One region of the Lysinibacillus sp. FW12 genome, then DNA from elsewhere that is predicted to be linked to it. Evidence: riboswitches for the same ligand, from Rfam matches in the RefSeq annotation. Region 1 holds a riboswitch; each other region holds the start of a gene.
What was found. Region 1 has a riboswitch for S-adenosylmethionine ahead of SJW71_RS21810 (MetQ/NlpA family ABC transporter substrate-binding protein). Riboswitches for the same ligand answer to the same signal wherever they lie in the genome.
Positions count from the first base shown of each region.

Region 1 (4,078 bases):
AAGCAGCAGACAATCCTCAAAATCACAAATATTCGCCGTTTCGTGGTATCGCCGAATTACGCCAGGCAGCTGCCAATTTTTACAAACGGGAATATAATGTTGATATAAATCCCGACACGGAGGTAGCAATTCTTGGCGGAACAAAAATAGGTCTTGTTGAGCTACCTCTAGCCGTATTAAACCCTGGTGATACCATGCTATTACCGGACCCAGGCTATCCAGACTACTTATCAGGTGTAGTATTAGGTGATGTAAATTTTGAGGTTATGCCACTTTTTGCTGAAAATAATTTCTTACCTGATTATCATGCATTACCTAATGAAGTGAAAGAAAAAGCCAAGCTACTTTATTTAAATTACCCGAATAACCCTACAGGTGGTACAGCAACACTGGCATTTTTCGAAGAGACTGTTCGCTTTGCCAAGGAACATAATATTATCGTATCACATGATTTTGCTTATGGGGCAATAGGATTTGATGGCAATAAACCTATTAGCTTCCTACAGGCAGAGGGTGCAAAAGACATTGGTATTGAAATGTATACACTATCGAAAACCTTTAATATGGCTGGCTGGCGTATAGGCTTCGCCGTTGGTAACGCCGATATTATTGCGGCTATTAATCTCGTTCAAGATCATTTGTTTTGTAGTCAATTCCCTGCAATTCAGCAAGCAGCAGCAGTGGCACTAACAGCTTCTCAAGAATGTGCAGATGAACTAAGGGCTACTTATGAACGTCGTCGAAATGTATTAATTGAAGAAGCTCAAAGAATTGGCTGGCAAGTTACGGCTCCGAAGGGCTCCTTTTTTGCTTGGCTTCCTGTACCTGTAGGCTACACTAGTGAACAATTTGCTGATTTATTGCTAGAAAAAGCTGATATTGCAGTAGCCGCAGGCAATGGCTTCGGTCAATATGGCGAAGGGTATATACGTGTTGGCTTACTTGTCAGCGAGGAACGCTTACGTGAAGCCATTCACAGAATTGAACAATTACAATTATTTACCGCTTAATACTACTATGTCCTGTAGCATACATTCTCTACAGGGCATGCTATTTTTCGATTTTTCTTGGTAGCTCTAAACCTTGCTCTAGCGGATAAAATTGTATATGGCCTGTTTCTTCATCCAATCTACGAATATGCTGAACGCCTTGAATCTCAGCCAGTACAATGTCCGCTGTAATAACGGGATTTCTACCTTTCAGAAAGTGTCCACCTGATACTACACCCCATTGATCACTCATCGAACCATGGAAATGTGTTTCATATCCTCCATCTCGTTTACAGACAACACCAGATCCTTGAATAAATTCGAGTGGTCCCTCTTTTTCAATGACTTCACTAAAACGGACTTTAATGTGCGATGTTTCATCAGGTACTAAATAAACAAAGCTACTTTTTTGGAAGCTCCCAATACAACTTACAATTGTAGCAGACTCTATTTGATTCTCCTCACAGAGCGCCTCAATTCCTTCCATGATGTCTGTCCCCATTAGAATACGAGCACTAATAACCTTGCCAAATGAACCAATTCCATAATTTACTCTTACAGACATTGTTCTCCCTCTTTCATAACAAAAAATTATAATAATATAAAAAATTTTAAAAATATTTATTGACTTACTATACCCCATAAATTATATTAGTTCTATCGGAATTACAAAAAAATATTATAAATCTCTTATCAAGAGTAGCTGAGGGACTGGCCCTATGAAGCTCGGCAACCTCCTTTTTAAAAGGAAGGTGCTAAATCCTGCAAACGAATTTCGTTTGATAGATAAGAGAGGACGTCTTTTTCATGAGCCTCTCTTAGTTTGTAAGAGAGTTTTTTTATTTTCAAAAAACCGATAAAAACATTTTGGAGGTCATTTTCATGAAAAAGAAAAATAAATTTTTAGTAGGTTTAGCAAGTCTTACATTAGTAGCAGCTCTAGCAGGCTGTGGCTCTAAAGAAGATAGTAAAGGTCAAGCTGAGGCAATCGATGAAAATAAAATCGTCGTTGGTGTCACTTCTGGTCCACACGAGCAAATTGCAGAAGTAGCAGCTAAAGTAGCAAAAGAAAAAGGCTTAGAAGTTGAGCTAAAGTCGTTTTCTGATTATGTTTTACCAAATACATCGTTAGCTGAAGGCGATCTCGATGCAAACAGCTACCAACATGAGCCTTTCTTGGACACATTTAATAAAGATCACGATACAGATTTAGTACCAGTAGGCAAAACTATTTTAAATCCAATGGGTATTTACTCTGAAAAATATAAATCATTTGATGATATTCCTGATGGTGCCACATTTGGCTTACCGAACGACCCAACAAATGGGGCCCGTGCCCTCTTTGTTTTACAAGAAGCTGGCTATATTAAGCTAAAGGATGGTGCAGACTTAACAGCCTCTATCCGTGACGTTGAAGAAAATAAAAAGAATTTACAGTTCATTGAACTAGAGGCGGCTCAAATTCCTAAACAGCTTAGTGAAGTAGATGTAGCAGCCATTAATACAAACTTCGCACTAGAAGCCGGCATTAATCCTAAAGAAGACTCTATTCTATTAGAATCTACTGACTCACCATACGTGAATTACATTGTAGTACGTGCTGAAAATGAAAACGACCCAACCATTAAAAAGTTTGTTGAGGCTTACCAATCTGAGGAAGTACGTCAATTCATTGAAGAAGAATTCAAAGGTTCTGTGATTCCTAGCTGGTAATATGCTTCTATTAGCAGAAGAATCTGCCGTATTCCTCATGAGAAAACGAGCAGATTCTCACTTTTAGAAGGACGAGAAAGGAGCAATATCGTATGATTCAATTACAAAATATATCGAAAGAATTTAAGACGAAAAAAGGGATCATTAAAGCTGTGGATGGAATCAATCTTCATGTGAAAAAGGGACAAATTCATGGGGTTATCGGCTATAGTGGTGCTGGTAAAAGTACACTTATTCGATGTGTCAATTTACTGGAACGTCCTACTTCGGGAAAAGTACTGATAGACAATGTGGACATTACAGCCCTTTCGCTAAATGAATTACGTCAAACACGACAAAAAATAGGAATGATTTTCCAACATTTTAATCTATTAAAAACTGCAACAGTTTACAACAATATTGCCGTGCCTTTAAAACTACTAGGCTATAACGACAAGGAAGTAAAAAACCGTGTAGCAAAATACGCCGAAATTGTAGGATTAACAGAGAAACTGGATAGCTATCCTAATCAACTTTCTGGTGGGCAAAAGCAACGAGTTGCTATTGCACGTGCCTTAGCACAAGAGCCAGAGATTTTACTTAGTGACGAGGCAACAAGTGCACTCGATCCTGAAACGACCGAGGCCATCCTTGAATTGTTGTTAAAAATTAACCGCGAGTTAGGCATTACGATCCTACTCATCACACATGAAATGAATGTCATTCAGAAAATATGTGATGAGGTATCTGTTCTCGAATCAGGTAAGGTCGTGGAGTTTGGTACTGCTATTGAGCTTTTTGCAAAACCGAAGCACCTTACTACTAGAAAGTTTTTAAATACAATTTCTCAGCGTAATTTATCCCCTTCACTCATTGAGCAGTTAAACGTTTCAGGAAGTGTCATTCGTTTAACATTCCTTGGTGAAAGTACGGGTAAGCCATTACTAGCAGAAGTCACGAAGGTGTACGATGTGCAACCGAATATTTTAACAGCTAATATTATTGAATTAAAAAACGGCATTGTTGGGAACATCGTGGTGCATTTACATGGAGAAACCCATATCGTCCAAAAGGCCCTAACCTATTTTACAGAAAATGGTGTTGCGGTAGAAGAATTAGGAGGCGAATTCAATGAGTAGTATTCAAAGCTTCTTTTCAGATTGGTCAGATGTCATTGGAAAATCAATTATCGAAACATTCCAAATGGTCGGAATCTCGCTACTCTTCTCCATTCTAATTGGTATTCCCTTAGGGCTATTAATCGTTTTAACACGACCAGGTCAATCCTTTGAAAATAAAATTATCTATCAGCTTTTTAATCTCATCATCAATATTATTCGTTCTGTTCCATTTATCATTTTATTATTCTTCATCTTACCATTTACCAAATTAATTGT
Region 1 covers NZ_CP139094.1:4,256,637-4,260,714, forward strand. The annotation lists gene SJW71_RS21800 (pyridoxal phosphate-dependent aminotransferase) at 1-1,010, shown strand, start outside; gene SJW71_RS21805 (PPC domain-containing DNA-binding protein) at 1,051-1,554, opposite strand; SAM riboswitch class I at 1,677-1,782, shown strand; gene SJW71_RS21810 (MetQ/NlpA family ABC transporter substrate-binding protein) at 1,872-2,702, shown strand; gene SJW71_RS21815 (methionine ABC transporter ATP-binding protein) at 2,795-3,820, shown strand; gene SJW71_RS21820 (methionine ABC transporter permease) at 3,813-4,078, shown strand, end outside.

Region 2 (4,078 bases), 1.0 Mb from region 1:
AGCCTCTAAATATTTAAGATGAATTTTCTCTATAACATCAGGTCTAGTAAGCACAAGATTTTCATTACACCCATCGAGCTCCTCTCCACCAAAATCATCTGCCGATAAGTTTTCATTTTGTAGCATTGTTCCCATTGCGCCATCAAGAATTAAAATACGTTTCTCTAATTGCTCTTCAATCAAGTGCTTAGCCATGTATACTTACTCCTTTTTTTTGTTCATCCAATTGCTCAATATATTTCATCAACTCTAGTGTCACATCATAGCGTAAAAAAGGTGTAATAAGGTAAATACCATTAAAATATTGCGCAGCCACCTCTACTAATTCCCTTGCAATGGCAATACCCTCAGCTGTTGCACGTTCTTTATCTTCACCACAAGCCTTCATTCTTGCTAAGGCATCTTCTGATAATTTGATGCCAGGCACCTCGTGGTGTAAAAACTCTGCACTTTTATAACTCGTAACGGGCATAATCCCAATATATATCGGTGCTTGTAGATGCTTTGTTGCCTCGTAAATTTCCACAATTTTTTCCTTCGTATACACGGGCTGTGAAATAAAATAATCTGCACCATGTTCGATTTTCTTTTCTAAACGTGCCACAGCACGGTCTAACACACGAACGTTTGGATTAAATGCAGCAGCCACTGAAAAATTTGCTTTTTTTCGAAGGGGTTTACCAGAGAAAGAGACCCCTTCATTTAACTGCTTAATTAATTGGATTAGCTCCATCGAGGATACATCATAAACGCTTGTCGCACCTGGGAAGTCCCCAACTTTTGTTGGATCACCCGTAACAGCTAAGACATCATGAATTCCTAAAGCATTTAATCCCATTAAATGTGATTGCAGACCGATTAAATTACGATCTCGACATGTAATATGTGTTAGAGGACGTACGCCATGTGTATTCTTCAACAATGCTCCCATTGCAATATTGCTAATACGAGGAGAGGCTAGAGAATTGTCTGCCATCATGACTACATCTGCGCCAGCATCATACAATTGTTTTGCTCCTACAAGGAATCCATCAATTTCTAAATGTCTAGGTGTATCCAGTTCTACAATGACAGATCGTTCACGTTTTACTTTTTCATGAAGAGGCTCATACTTAGGAGGCTCTGCTTCTCGAACGATCTCAATCTTTTCAGGTTTCGCATGCTTTTCATGAACGGGTGATAACTCCTCTAAATATTTTTTTGCTGCCGCTATATGCTTTGGTGTCGTACCACAGCAGCCCCCAATCAAGCGTACCCCTTGATCACGTAGTTCTACTGCTGCTCGACCAAAATAATCAGCCTCCGATTCATAAACGACACGCCCATCTTCTAAGTCAAGAAGTGAAGCGTTCGGATAAGCTGACATAAATGCCTTTTCAGGAAGTTCTACGCCTTCAAATGCTTGTATTGTATGATGTGGGCCTAGCCGGCAATTGACACCAACGATATCTGCACCAAGTGTTTCTAGCTCATGCAAAGCATTATTTAAAGACATTCCATTTTGTAAAACACCAGGCTCATGCATAGATACTTGTGCAATAATTGGTAACATTGTTTTTGCACGTAACATTTTTAATGTTGCAGTTAATTCTTCAAAATCATAATAGGTTTCAAGTAAGAGGCCATCTGGATTTCCTGCAAGTAAAACACTTGCTTGTTCCTCTACAGTCGCTAATATTTCCTCTAGTGTTGCATCACTTTTTCGGATACCACGAATACCTCCTATTGTCCCTAAAACAAATTGACCTCCATCTGCAGCTGCTCGCTTAGCAATTGTAATAGCTGCTTCATTAAATTGTTGAACGCGTGATTCTAATCCATAGCGAGCTAATTTGATGGCATTTGCACCGTACGTATTCGTTTGAATGATGTCAGCACCAGCCGCAATATATTCTCTATGAATCTTTTCAATTAACTCTGGTCTCTGCACATTCATTTCCTCATGGCAATATTCCAATCCATAGCCATAAAGAACTGTGCCTATTGCACCATCCGCCGTCAATACATGCGTGTTTAACTTCTCAAGCAATCCCATAAAACTAGCCTCTCTTCCTATGTCTCTGTATAATAAAAAGCCTTCTTTCATAAAAAAGAAGGCTTTAACGATTCAGCATTGTTGTTCCTTCTCATCTTCGACTCAACGGTCTTCTGGATTTAGCACCTGACAATAAGTTGGTTGCTGAAGCTTCAATGGGCCAGTCCCTCTGCTTCTCTTGATAAGAATTAAGTATGAATTTTTTAAATAATTAAAAGAATCATATCGTTTACTGACGAATGAGTCAAGAGTATTTCACGTAACAAAGTAATTTTTAACTTAAAATCTTAGAAACTGGATAGTTCCTCTGCAAGCTCCTCACCAATTTTTTTCCCATTTTGAATGCAAGCTCCGATACCTACACCAAAATATGAACAGCCTGCTATAGCTAAATTTGGATAGTTTTTGTTCAGTTCCTGAAGCAACCCTTGTAACGCTTCTCTGTGAGCTAAGTCGTATTTAGGCATTTGATCAATCCATTTTGTTACATTTACTACGGTTGGATCCTCTTCTATTCCCAAGCTCTTTCGAACATCCTCTAAAGCAACGGTTACCAATTCTTCATCAGTCATGGTACGTAGTTGTTCATACGCTGGGTTAATACTCTTATAGAAGAGTCGTACAAGTAATTTATTGTCTCTCGATGTATGCTTCCATTTACGACTTGTCCAAGTTGCTGCATTACAAGTAACGTTAGAATTATGAGAGACAATATAGCCCGTTCCATCTGCTGGCAATTTCGCGTCTGGTACATCGAAGCCTAAGTATATGGTAATGGCTGACGCAGTAGTAAATTGATTAAAATAACGGTTTAATGATTCATCCTTCATGAGGCTTTGAACAGCTTCATTCGGTAGTGCAAGCACAACATAATCTGCTCCGATATTTTCACCATTTGCTAATGAAATTGTATAGCGGTCTTCCTGTTTTTGAACATGTAAAGTAGCGACACCCTTGATAATTTCAACATTGGTTAATGTTTGCTCAAGTCGATCGATTAAAGAAGTTAAACCATTTTTAAATGATATAAATTTTTTATTGGCAGCTTTAACAAATTGCTCACGGTTCGCATCAAAACCTTTAATGATACTTCCATAATCATTCTTATAATCAATTAAATACGGTAAAGTAGAAGCAATTGAAAGCTGATGTAAATCACCTGAATACACACCTGCTAGAACTGGTGCAATTTGGTTTTTTACTAGTTCCTCTCCTAAATAGTAGGTTAAGAACTCGCCAATTGAACTTTCCTTTGTAAAGCCTTTGTTTGGTAATGTCAAATCCTTTAATGCTTCCTGCTTTCCTTGCTCTGATATTAATGTGCTTTCCTCTAAGGATGCCAAGCTCATTGGAATACCAAATGTAGAATCAGCTGGAATAGCATGTAGTTCATTATTTGTGTAAATATAAGAAATGCCGGTTTCGTTATAAACTAGATTATCTTCAAAATCAAGCTCCTGCACTAGCTCCATAACACCTTTATGGCGAGCGACAATAGAATCAGCACCTGTTTCCATAATAAATCCTTCTTCATATGCCGAATGTAACTTACCACCTAGATATGTATTTTTCTCTACAAGTACTAGACGAACATCTAGATTATTCTCCTTCACTTGACGTTGTAAGTAATGCATTGTGCATAATCCTGTAATTCCGCCACCTAATACAACAACTGTTTTCATATAAACCGCCCCTATTATTAGTTCTTTCTACAGTATAAACCTATTTTCATTGAAAATTGCATTCAACCCTTTACAAATTTAGCAAAAATAGAGCTATCCCTTTAGGAGATAGCTCTAGCCAACATATATATTAATAGGTACTATAGTGTTAATTACGCCTAATACATTGTAGTAAATACTAACCGTCTATACTTTTAAATTTTGCGCAAAGGTCGCTAATTTTTCTGCCGAATTCGTTACTTCTGTAAATGATGTCCCTAACTCACCTAATATACCTACGATTGCTTGTATTTTTGTTGCCATGCAATCATTTTGTTCTTTTGCTTCAGTCATGGCATCTAGTATACTCGTAAACTGGCCT
Region 2 covers NZ_CP139094.1:658,411-662,488, reverse strand. The annotation lists gene metH (methionine synthase) at 1-195, opposite strand, end outside; gene SJW71_RS03435 (bifunctional homocysteine S-methyltransferase/methylenetetrahydrofolate reductase) at 188-2,035, opposite strand; SAM riboswitch class I at 2,124-2,223, opposite strand; gene SJW71_RS03430 (protoporphyrinogen oxidase) at 2,323-3,717, opposite strand; gene SJW71_RS03425 (protoglobin domain-containing protein) at 3,904-4,078, opposite strand, start outside.
Region 2: it holds a riboswitch for S-adenosylmethionine, as region 1 does, so the genes downstream of both, SJW71_RS03435 (bifunctional homocysteine S-methyltransferase/methylenetetrahydrofolate reductase) here and SJW71_RS21810 (MetQ/NlpA family ABC transporter substrate-binding protein) in region 1, are expected to answer to the same signal.

Region 3 (4,078 bases), 750 kb from region 1:
AAGAATAAGGGAATTCACCTTGTAGCAGCTACAGGAAGACCTTTATCCATGTGCCGTGAGTTGGAAGAGTTGGGGATAGAGACCTTTATTACGGCAAATGGTGCATATGTGAAACATCATGATCTTGTCCTACATAAAACGCCTATTGCTAAAGAGATTGTCCAAAATGTTGAGGCTTTTGCAATGGAACAACAGCATAGCTTAACATTTTTTACAGAGCAGCTAGCGATGAATAGCATACAAAGTCCAGCTGCTTTACATGCTATGCAGGAAACATTGTCTTTGGGAGATTTTCCGGTTATAAATGAAAAAATTACGAATGAGGAAGTTTTTCTCATGTGTCTATATACAGATGAACAGGGAGAAAAAAGATATGTTAGTCAATTTCCGAATATATTATGGCAGCGATGGCATCCTTATATTGTGAATGTACTACAGCAGGATGTTTCCAAGTCAATAGCTGTTCAAGCAGTACTAGATTATTTTAACATTGATTCTAAAAATGCCATTGCTTTTGGAGATGGGGATAATGATATGGATATGCTGGAGCTGGTAGGATTAGGAATTGCTATGGGAAATGGAAGCTTAGCTTTGAAAAACGTTGCTGATTTTGTTACAAAGAAATCTACCGAGGGCGGTATTGACTTTGCTTTGCGTCAGCTTCAAATAATTTAAAACAATCTTCAAGTTGCTTCTTCTGTTTTCCGCAGTTTGATTATAATGAAACCTGTATATTTTATAGTTAAAAAATTTTTAGGTGGGATAGTTTATGGCACATCACGTGCAATCTCTAATTGAACATTACGGGTATTTTGGCATTATCGTAATCCTAATTGGAGGTATAGTTGGATTGCCACTTCCTGATGAGGTTTTCTTAACATATGTAGGTTATAGTGTTTATCGGGAAAGCCTTGAACATATCCCTGCATTATTAAGTGCCATGATTGGCGCAGTTGGAGGTATTACTTTAAGCTACTATATTGGTTATCGATTTGGCTTACCATTACTACAAAAGTATGGGCCAAAAATTCATATAACTGAACAAAAAATTGATTTTACGAAAAAAATGTTTGCCAAAATTGGACCTATCTTATTGTTAATAGGCTATTTTATCCCTGGTGTCCGCCACATAACAGCGTATATTGCGGCTATTAATAATTATCCATATAAAAAGTTTGCGTTCTTTGCCTATACAGGAGCATTTATCTGGACATTCACATTTATAACGTTAGGGAAAATGCTTGGAGAGAAATGGCGGTTTGTTGGTTACTACTTATCCCATTATAGTATGTATCTCATCCTATTATTTGTTCTATTAATGTTCGTCGTTTACTTTATATTCAAAAAAAGAAATGTACAAAAATAAAAGTCGGTATCTCTATACCGACTTTTAAGTTATGGCAAAATAGCAAAGGAGCGAACAGGGAATCCAGATGCTTTTTCTGGTTTAGGTACAATATTAAAAATAATTGCACCTGTTGCAGGTAGCTTGTCTAAATTAGTCATTAACTCAATTTGATAAGTGTCTTGTTCGAGCACAAAGTATTCACCATCTAGTTTGCCATTTTTACGAAAATCAGCTGCTGAATCAGTATCGAATGTTTCGTGACCAATCGCACTAACTTTACGTTCCGTCAGTAAAAATTGTAAAGCCTCTAAGCCCCAACCTGGAATATGGTTATATCCTTCCGCATCTTTATTGCTGAATGTTTCCTTATCTGGCCAACGTTTACTCCAATCGGTACGTAGCGCTACAAAGGTACCTGCCTCAATTTTTCCGTGCTGTGCTTCAAACTCAAGTATATCTTGAACACTTAAAGAAAAATCATGATTGCTAGCAGCTTCTTCGGACTTATCAATGACAACAAGGGGAAGAACAAGCTCTTTTAAATCGAGCTCTTCAAGGTACCGTGTGTCTCGCACAAAATGAATGGGTGGGTCGATATGCGTACCATATTGACCAGGGAAAGTGAACTGTTGTGCAAAGAACCCATCATCGTGAGAGAATAATGTTTCAAATTTTGCATCTTCGAACATGAAAAAATGGGGTGAGTTAGGGCCGAATGTATGTGTTAAATCGACCCATTGTTTAGATTTTAATAATTGTAATGCTTGTAATAATTCATTAGACATCGTTTTCCCTGCTTTCTTAAAATAGTAGTAAAAAAAGAGCCCCCTATAGAAGAGGACTCCTGAATAAACAACGGTAGTTCATCTTCTCATCTTCAAGGCTTTGGAATTAGGCCAATTGGAATTAGCACCATACTGTTGAGCTGGTTGCTGAGACTTCATCGGGCCAATCCCTCCGTCTCTCTTGATAAGAAAAATATAAGAATTTTCAGAAATAATAATACAAACACTTTATCATAGTTTTCTATAGTTTACAAGTTCAATAGGGATACAAGGTTAGAGTTTTTTTCACCAATTTAAATTCAATATGACACCACAACAGCCATTATCAATTAGACGTATTCTAAAACTATCAGGTGTATAGTTCGTTTCGAATTTCATCGTAATACCTGTGGATGAAATTAATTTCTCCACTTCTGCTTTATTTGAAAGTTGTGCTGCATTCATTAAATCATGGGCAAATTGCTGGGAGCTTTCAATTTTATCCGTCAGTAATTGGGCTTGCTGCATAATTGCCTTTATCCGTGTAACCGATGATTTTAATTTATGTGTATCAACAGGTGGAAAGGGATTGTTGGTCAGCATTGCAAGATGTTGGGGAAAGGATCTTACAGCAAGGTGGTTGGCCATTGGTGGCGCTGAGTAATGATAGGGATGAACGAAATACGGATAAGGATTGTAATACAATGGAATTCCTCCTATCCTATAGCTGATATCTTATCTTATGTATTCAAGCGAATTTAGGTGTAACTCCATTCTTGTCTTACTTATAACACAAAAAGGAAGCCACAGGGAGCTTCCTTTTTATCAATATTGTATATATACCGATGTTTAAATTACTAAAATATCAAGTAAATGCTAGATAAACGGACTAACAATATTATCGTTTTTTATTATCGAAAAGCAACCATAATAATGTAACAATCGCTGCTAGCATAACCATTAGGAATCCATAAAGAGGCGTATGTGCTAATGATTGATGGCGAATAATAAAACCTCCAATATAGGATCCTAAAAATATACCAATGTTAAAAGCAGAAATGTTTAATGCTGAAGCCATAGAAATAGCTGACGGCACATATTTTTCAGACAGTAGAACAGCATATAACTGTAATCCTGGGACATTCATGAACATAAATAATCCCATTGTCAGTACCATGATTAATCCGATAATCGGTGATTCAAGAGTGAAGCCAATACCAAGTAACGCTAAGGCAAGTCCAACAAAAATTATAAAGATGGAACGTAGTGGATTTTGGTTAGCAAAATGGCCTCCTAATGTATTACCAATAGCAACGCAAATACCATAGACAACTAATATAATCACTACTGCATGTGGGGAATAGCCCATATATTGCTCTAAAATAGGAGAAACATACGTATAGACTACAAAGGCCCCACCATATCCAATTGCTGTAATGAAAAGGATTAATAACATGCGAATATTGCCTAATACTTTGCCAATATCACGTAAAGAAATAGGATTACCTTTTGATAATTGGTTAGGTACTAGTAAAGCATTACTAATTAAACCGATAATGCCTATAATGACGATAAAAATGAACGACATACGCCAGTCTGTTACTTGTCCAATAAATGTACCAAGTGGAACACCGGTCACAGTTGCTAGCGTTAAGCCTGTAAACATAAAGGCAATCGCGCTTGCTCGTTTATTTGGTTCAACTACATCAGCTGCTATAACAGAGGCGATCGACATAAACACACCATGAGCTAATGCTGAAATAATACGACCTATTATCAGTATAGAAAAAATTGGTGCGATAGCTGCAGTTAAATTCCCCGCTATAAAAATGGTCATAACAAGCAATAAAACTGTTTTTCGACTAAGACGAGATGTTAAGGCTGTTAATAATGGAGCACCAACAGTGACACCTAGTGCGTATATAGAAACGGTTAAACCGGCAGTGCTTAAAGATATACCAAAATC
Region 3 covers NZ_CP139094.1:407,043-411,120, forward strand. The annotation lists gene SJW71_RS02135 (Cof-type HAD-IIB family hydrolase) at 1-675, shown strand, start outside; gene SJW71_RS02140 (DedA family protein) at 770-1,366, shown strand; gene SJW71_RS02145 (cyclase family protein) at 1,396-2,133, opposite strand; SAM riboswitch class I at 2,217-2,324, opposite strand; gene SJW71_RS02150 (hypothetical protein) at 2,419-2,817, opposite strand; gene SJW71_RS02155 (MFS transporter) at 3,011-4,078, opposite strand, start outside.
Region 3: it holds a riboswitch for S-adenosylmethionine, as region 1 does, so the genes downstream of both, SJW71_RS02145 (cyclase family protein) here and SJW71_RS21810 (MetQ/NlpA family ABC transporter substrate-binding protein) in region 1, are expected to answer to the same signal.

Region 4 (4,078 bases), 1.2 Mb from region 1:
TGTAATCGCTTGTTTTGTATCAATAGCACCGCTTGTCACTAATTGTGACAGACGTTCCTCATCTTCCTCTGCCCATTCAATTAAAAATGGAAAATCAATGAGAAGATCTGGTTTGCCAAAATGGAGAAGCTTCCACTTCACAACAGTGCCATCCGGTCTTGTTCGACTGCAAGCATCCGGCCCATATACATCATAACCTAATGCTCGTAAGCGTTGACCCTCTTCCTCAATTTTTTTGGTACGCAAGGCTATTCGTGAAAATCCTTGGCGCTCTTGATCACGTTTAAACGTATAATGTAAGGAATATGGGTATTGTGCCGCCTGCTCAAATAAATCACGATCATAGATAGCAATTTGTTCAATATAGCTTAAGCCAAAGTAGCTTAACGTATTATAAGTCCCCCACATCGTGTGCTGCCCACCATTCACTGTGTGGACATTTCGTTTATTGAAGAAAACCTTTATATTTTCTGGTGATTCCACTTGGTGAACCAGGTGATCAAAATATAAAGTCATGGCAATTCCCCTTTCTTTCCCCATTACCTTTACCTGTATGTTTAATTGGTTTAAAATTTACTCAAGAAAAGGAGTTACTAGTAGGATATGAAAAAAAAGTTCATTTTACCTACTTACTCCGTGAACTAATTTATATTAATAAAGAGGTGATATTTGAATGACAGATCAAGTAGCTGCTTTTAAATTGGCATTAGGTAATTACCCTACAGGCGTTACAGTTGTCACAACAAGTCATGAAACAAAACCTATAGGCTTAACCGTCAATTCCTTTGCATCTGTTTCAATCGACCCGCTCCTTATTTTGTGGTCACTCGATAAAAATTCTCAGCTTCATTCTTATTTTACGAATGCTTCTCATTTCGCGGTCAATATTTTAGCAAGCGACCAAGAACATTTATGTACACTATTTGCCAGTAAAATCCCTGATCGTTTTGCACAGGCACAGTGGTCCACTTCATCTTTAGGTCTACCGATTTTACATGATACAGCAGCTATTTTACAATGTAAAACGTTTCAGCAAATAGATGCTGGCGACCATACCATTTTTATTGGGCATGTGCAAGACATTACAAACGGGCAAAAAGAACCGTTACTATACCATCGCCGTCATATTGGGCAAATACCAAAAAGCTTTTATAGTTAATTTTTTAGACAAAAAAAGGGCCACTTGTAAGCAAAGGAAATCCTTCATGCTTATTGGTGGCCTTTTGACATCGTTCAACTGAAATCAATGTTATTTTTTCTGCGGAAATCTCTGTTTTTCAAGCCTATTAATTTGCACAATAACACCATCTTGGATCGTAATATGCACTTCACCAAATTCAAGATTTTGAATTGCCTTGGCAATTGCCTCTAATTTTTTATCATCTACCTTTACTGATTGAGCCATACGATACACCCCTTCTTTTTCATTCTTGTTGTACAAAAGAGGCCAACGCATCAAACTGATTGATAGCCCCTCCTATCTCTCAGATACCATCTGTTGGATTTGGCACCTAACTTTTCGGTTGCCGAGGCTTCGTTGGGCCAAGTCCCTCCACCTCTCTTGATAAGAGTACTGCGTTTCTTGACAATAATTCTATAATTCTACTATACGAATGTCAATATAAAATATTAGAAAACCTAGCTGAATACTCTGTAATATCAATCTTCTACGTTTGTATGAGTCGATATGAATGTATTTTATGCCAAATCAGTAGTAAATAGATGACTACTCTCAAACTTTTTAATTGGACCATTTTCTCAAAATGAGTTCAATTGGACCACGTTGATGGATAGTCCTCCACCATATCGAAAAAAACACACAGCCTAAAAAATAACAACATGCATAGAGCATTGAAAAAACGACTGTTAGATTATTCGATAAATCGAAAACTTCTAACACAGTGATGCCAATAAAGACATGGCCAACATAGTGTGTTAAGGACAATTGACCCGTTTTAATGATTGCTTCTATTACTTTATTTTTGAAAGTTTCTACAAAATACATACAACCTACTATTATCACAATAGCCGAAGCCGAATTTGATAGAACATACATTATATTTGGTGGAATTGGTCCTGTATCAAATAAATACAACGCACTATCATGATCTAAGAAATATTTTGTCGAGAAGTGAATAATCACCTTTGAAAAAATTTCTATAATCACTCCTAACAAGATACCTACCGTAACTAATTTCTTTCTTAATGCCCTATTGGTTAAATCTAAGGTACCTACAATCATCCCAATGAGAAAAAAAGATATCCATGGAAAAACGGGATGGTAGCCATTAAACAGTAAATTTCTCATAAAACCTTCTACCGTCCAAAAATCTATATACTCTAATAAAATATATTTTGGATGCCACCCAACTAGATAATTGAATTGGATTTGTAGCCATTGGGAAACGATTATCACCGCACTAATTGTAAAAAGCATGGTTTTCTTTGAAGTTGCTATCAACAAAGCTGCAAGAAACATATAAACACCGTAATAATGTAAAATATCTCCCGTCCATCCGACCACATATAAAACCATCCCAACAACAAACAAAAAAAGAGCTCGCTTCCATAAAGTTAACTTACTTTGGCGAATAAGAATTGGGTCCTTTGCTTCCCTTGCTTTCCGCGTCATCAGCGCAGTCCCTATTCCTGCTAGAATGACAAATAGTGCAGAGGCGCGCCCCTCAAAAAGACTTTGCAATTGAATGAGCCATTGTGAACCATTGGCAGTTGAACCTGAAATAACGCCAAAGTTTACAATAAACATACCTAACATTGCTAATGCTCTTGCAAAATCTAAGCCCTCAATACGACGATGACCAAGTTGCTTATTCATCTTTTCCCCCTTGAATGACGCTATGTACTGCCTCCCTCCAAATAGCCTTATAGTTCAATTGACTACCAGTTAACATAAAATTGCCAATATTATCATAGAGCATGGCTAACATATGGGCTTTCGCTTCTATGTTGGCACTTTCATCTAGCACTTCTAGTTGCACTGCGTATTGTAAAATATCATAAAATCTTGCTAAATAATCTGATTGAAGCACTAATAACTGTTGCATGTAGTGGTCGTCGCGAGCGGCTAATAACAAATACTGACTAAATATTTTATTAAAATAAGGATCTTTGTCCTGTTCATCAATTGACTTATAGCCAATCTTCAGTAATTTCTCAATGAAATTGCTTGGAGATAGCTCCTTGTAATCAACAACGATATCATATTGAATTTCTTTATAAAGTTCCTCAAACAAAAAAGAAATTAATTGATCCTTTGATTGAAAATAGTAATAAATAGCTGGTTTTGATATGCCGACCTCTGCTGCAATCATAGCTAAGCTCGTTTTCTCAAATCCTTTTTCTGCAAACATCACATAGGCAACTTCTAAAATTTTTTGAAAGGTTTGTTCTCTATTTCCCATAAGGGCCTCCTTTTTTACCGACCGTTAAGTAAATAATATACGAAGATCCAATTTTTCACAACAAAAAAACTGTGCAGAAGTAAACCCTCTCCACAGTTCTCCTTTTAATCCCCCTGTAAACAGTCCATTAGAGCTTGAGCTGTCTGTTGCTTACCCATCACCTTGATCGGCTGCCCTTCAGCAGGCACAATCCAATGAGGCTCGTCCCCACCATATAAAGATTGTGAGCTGTTAGCTACCATAAATTGTGCATTGGCTGTTTCCATGCGTAGTTTTGCACGAGCAAGCAAAAATTCCTCATCATTCGTCGCTTCCAGCTTAAAGCCTACTAACGTTACATTTGGTTGCCAGCCTTTGATTTGACCTAAAACTTTTGGTGCCTTTTTAAAATGAATAACCGGTGGTTCGTCAGAAGGCATTTTGCCCGCTTCCTCCATTAAATTCCCTGATTGATCATACACTTTGTCTATGACCCAATCGGAGCCAGCAGCAGCCATAATGACGATATCGACTTGTTGTTGTTGGACAGCATGACGAACTTTTTCTCCTAAATCCTCAATGCCTTCAAATTTAACCAATGTCATTTTATCTTCGTTTTCTGGGAGCTGAGCAAAGTAACCATGCATGTATATGACAGACGCACCAGCAGCCAGTGC
Region 4 covers NZ_CP139094.1:3,009,274-3,013,351, forward strand. The annotation lists gene SJW71_RS15705 (VOC family protein) at 1-516, opposite strand, end outside; gene SJW71_RS15710 (flavin reductase family protein) at 674-1,159, shown strand; gene SJW71_RS15715 (YezD family protein) at 1,250-1,405, opposite strand; SAM riboswitch class I at 1,475-1,571, opposite strand; gene SJW71_RS15720 (DUF418 domain-containing protein) at 1,742-2,836, opposite strand; gene SJW71_RS15725 (TetR/AcrR family transcriptional regulator) at 2,829-3,422, opposite strand; gene SJW71_RS15730 (phosphopantothenoylcysteine decarboxylase) at 3,527-4,078, opposite strand, start outside.
Region 4: it holds a riboswitch for S-adenosylmethionine, as region 1 does, so the genes downstream of both, SJW71_RS15715 (YezD family protein) here and SJW71_RS21810 (MetQ/NlpA family ABC transporter substrate-binding protein) in region 1, are expected to answer to the same signal.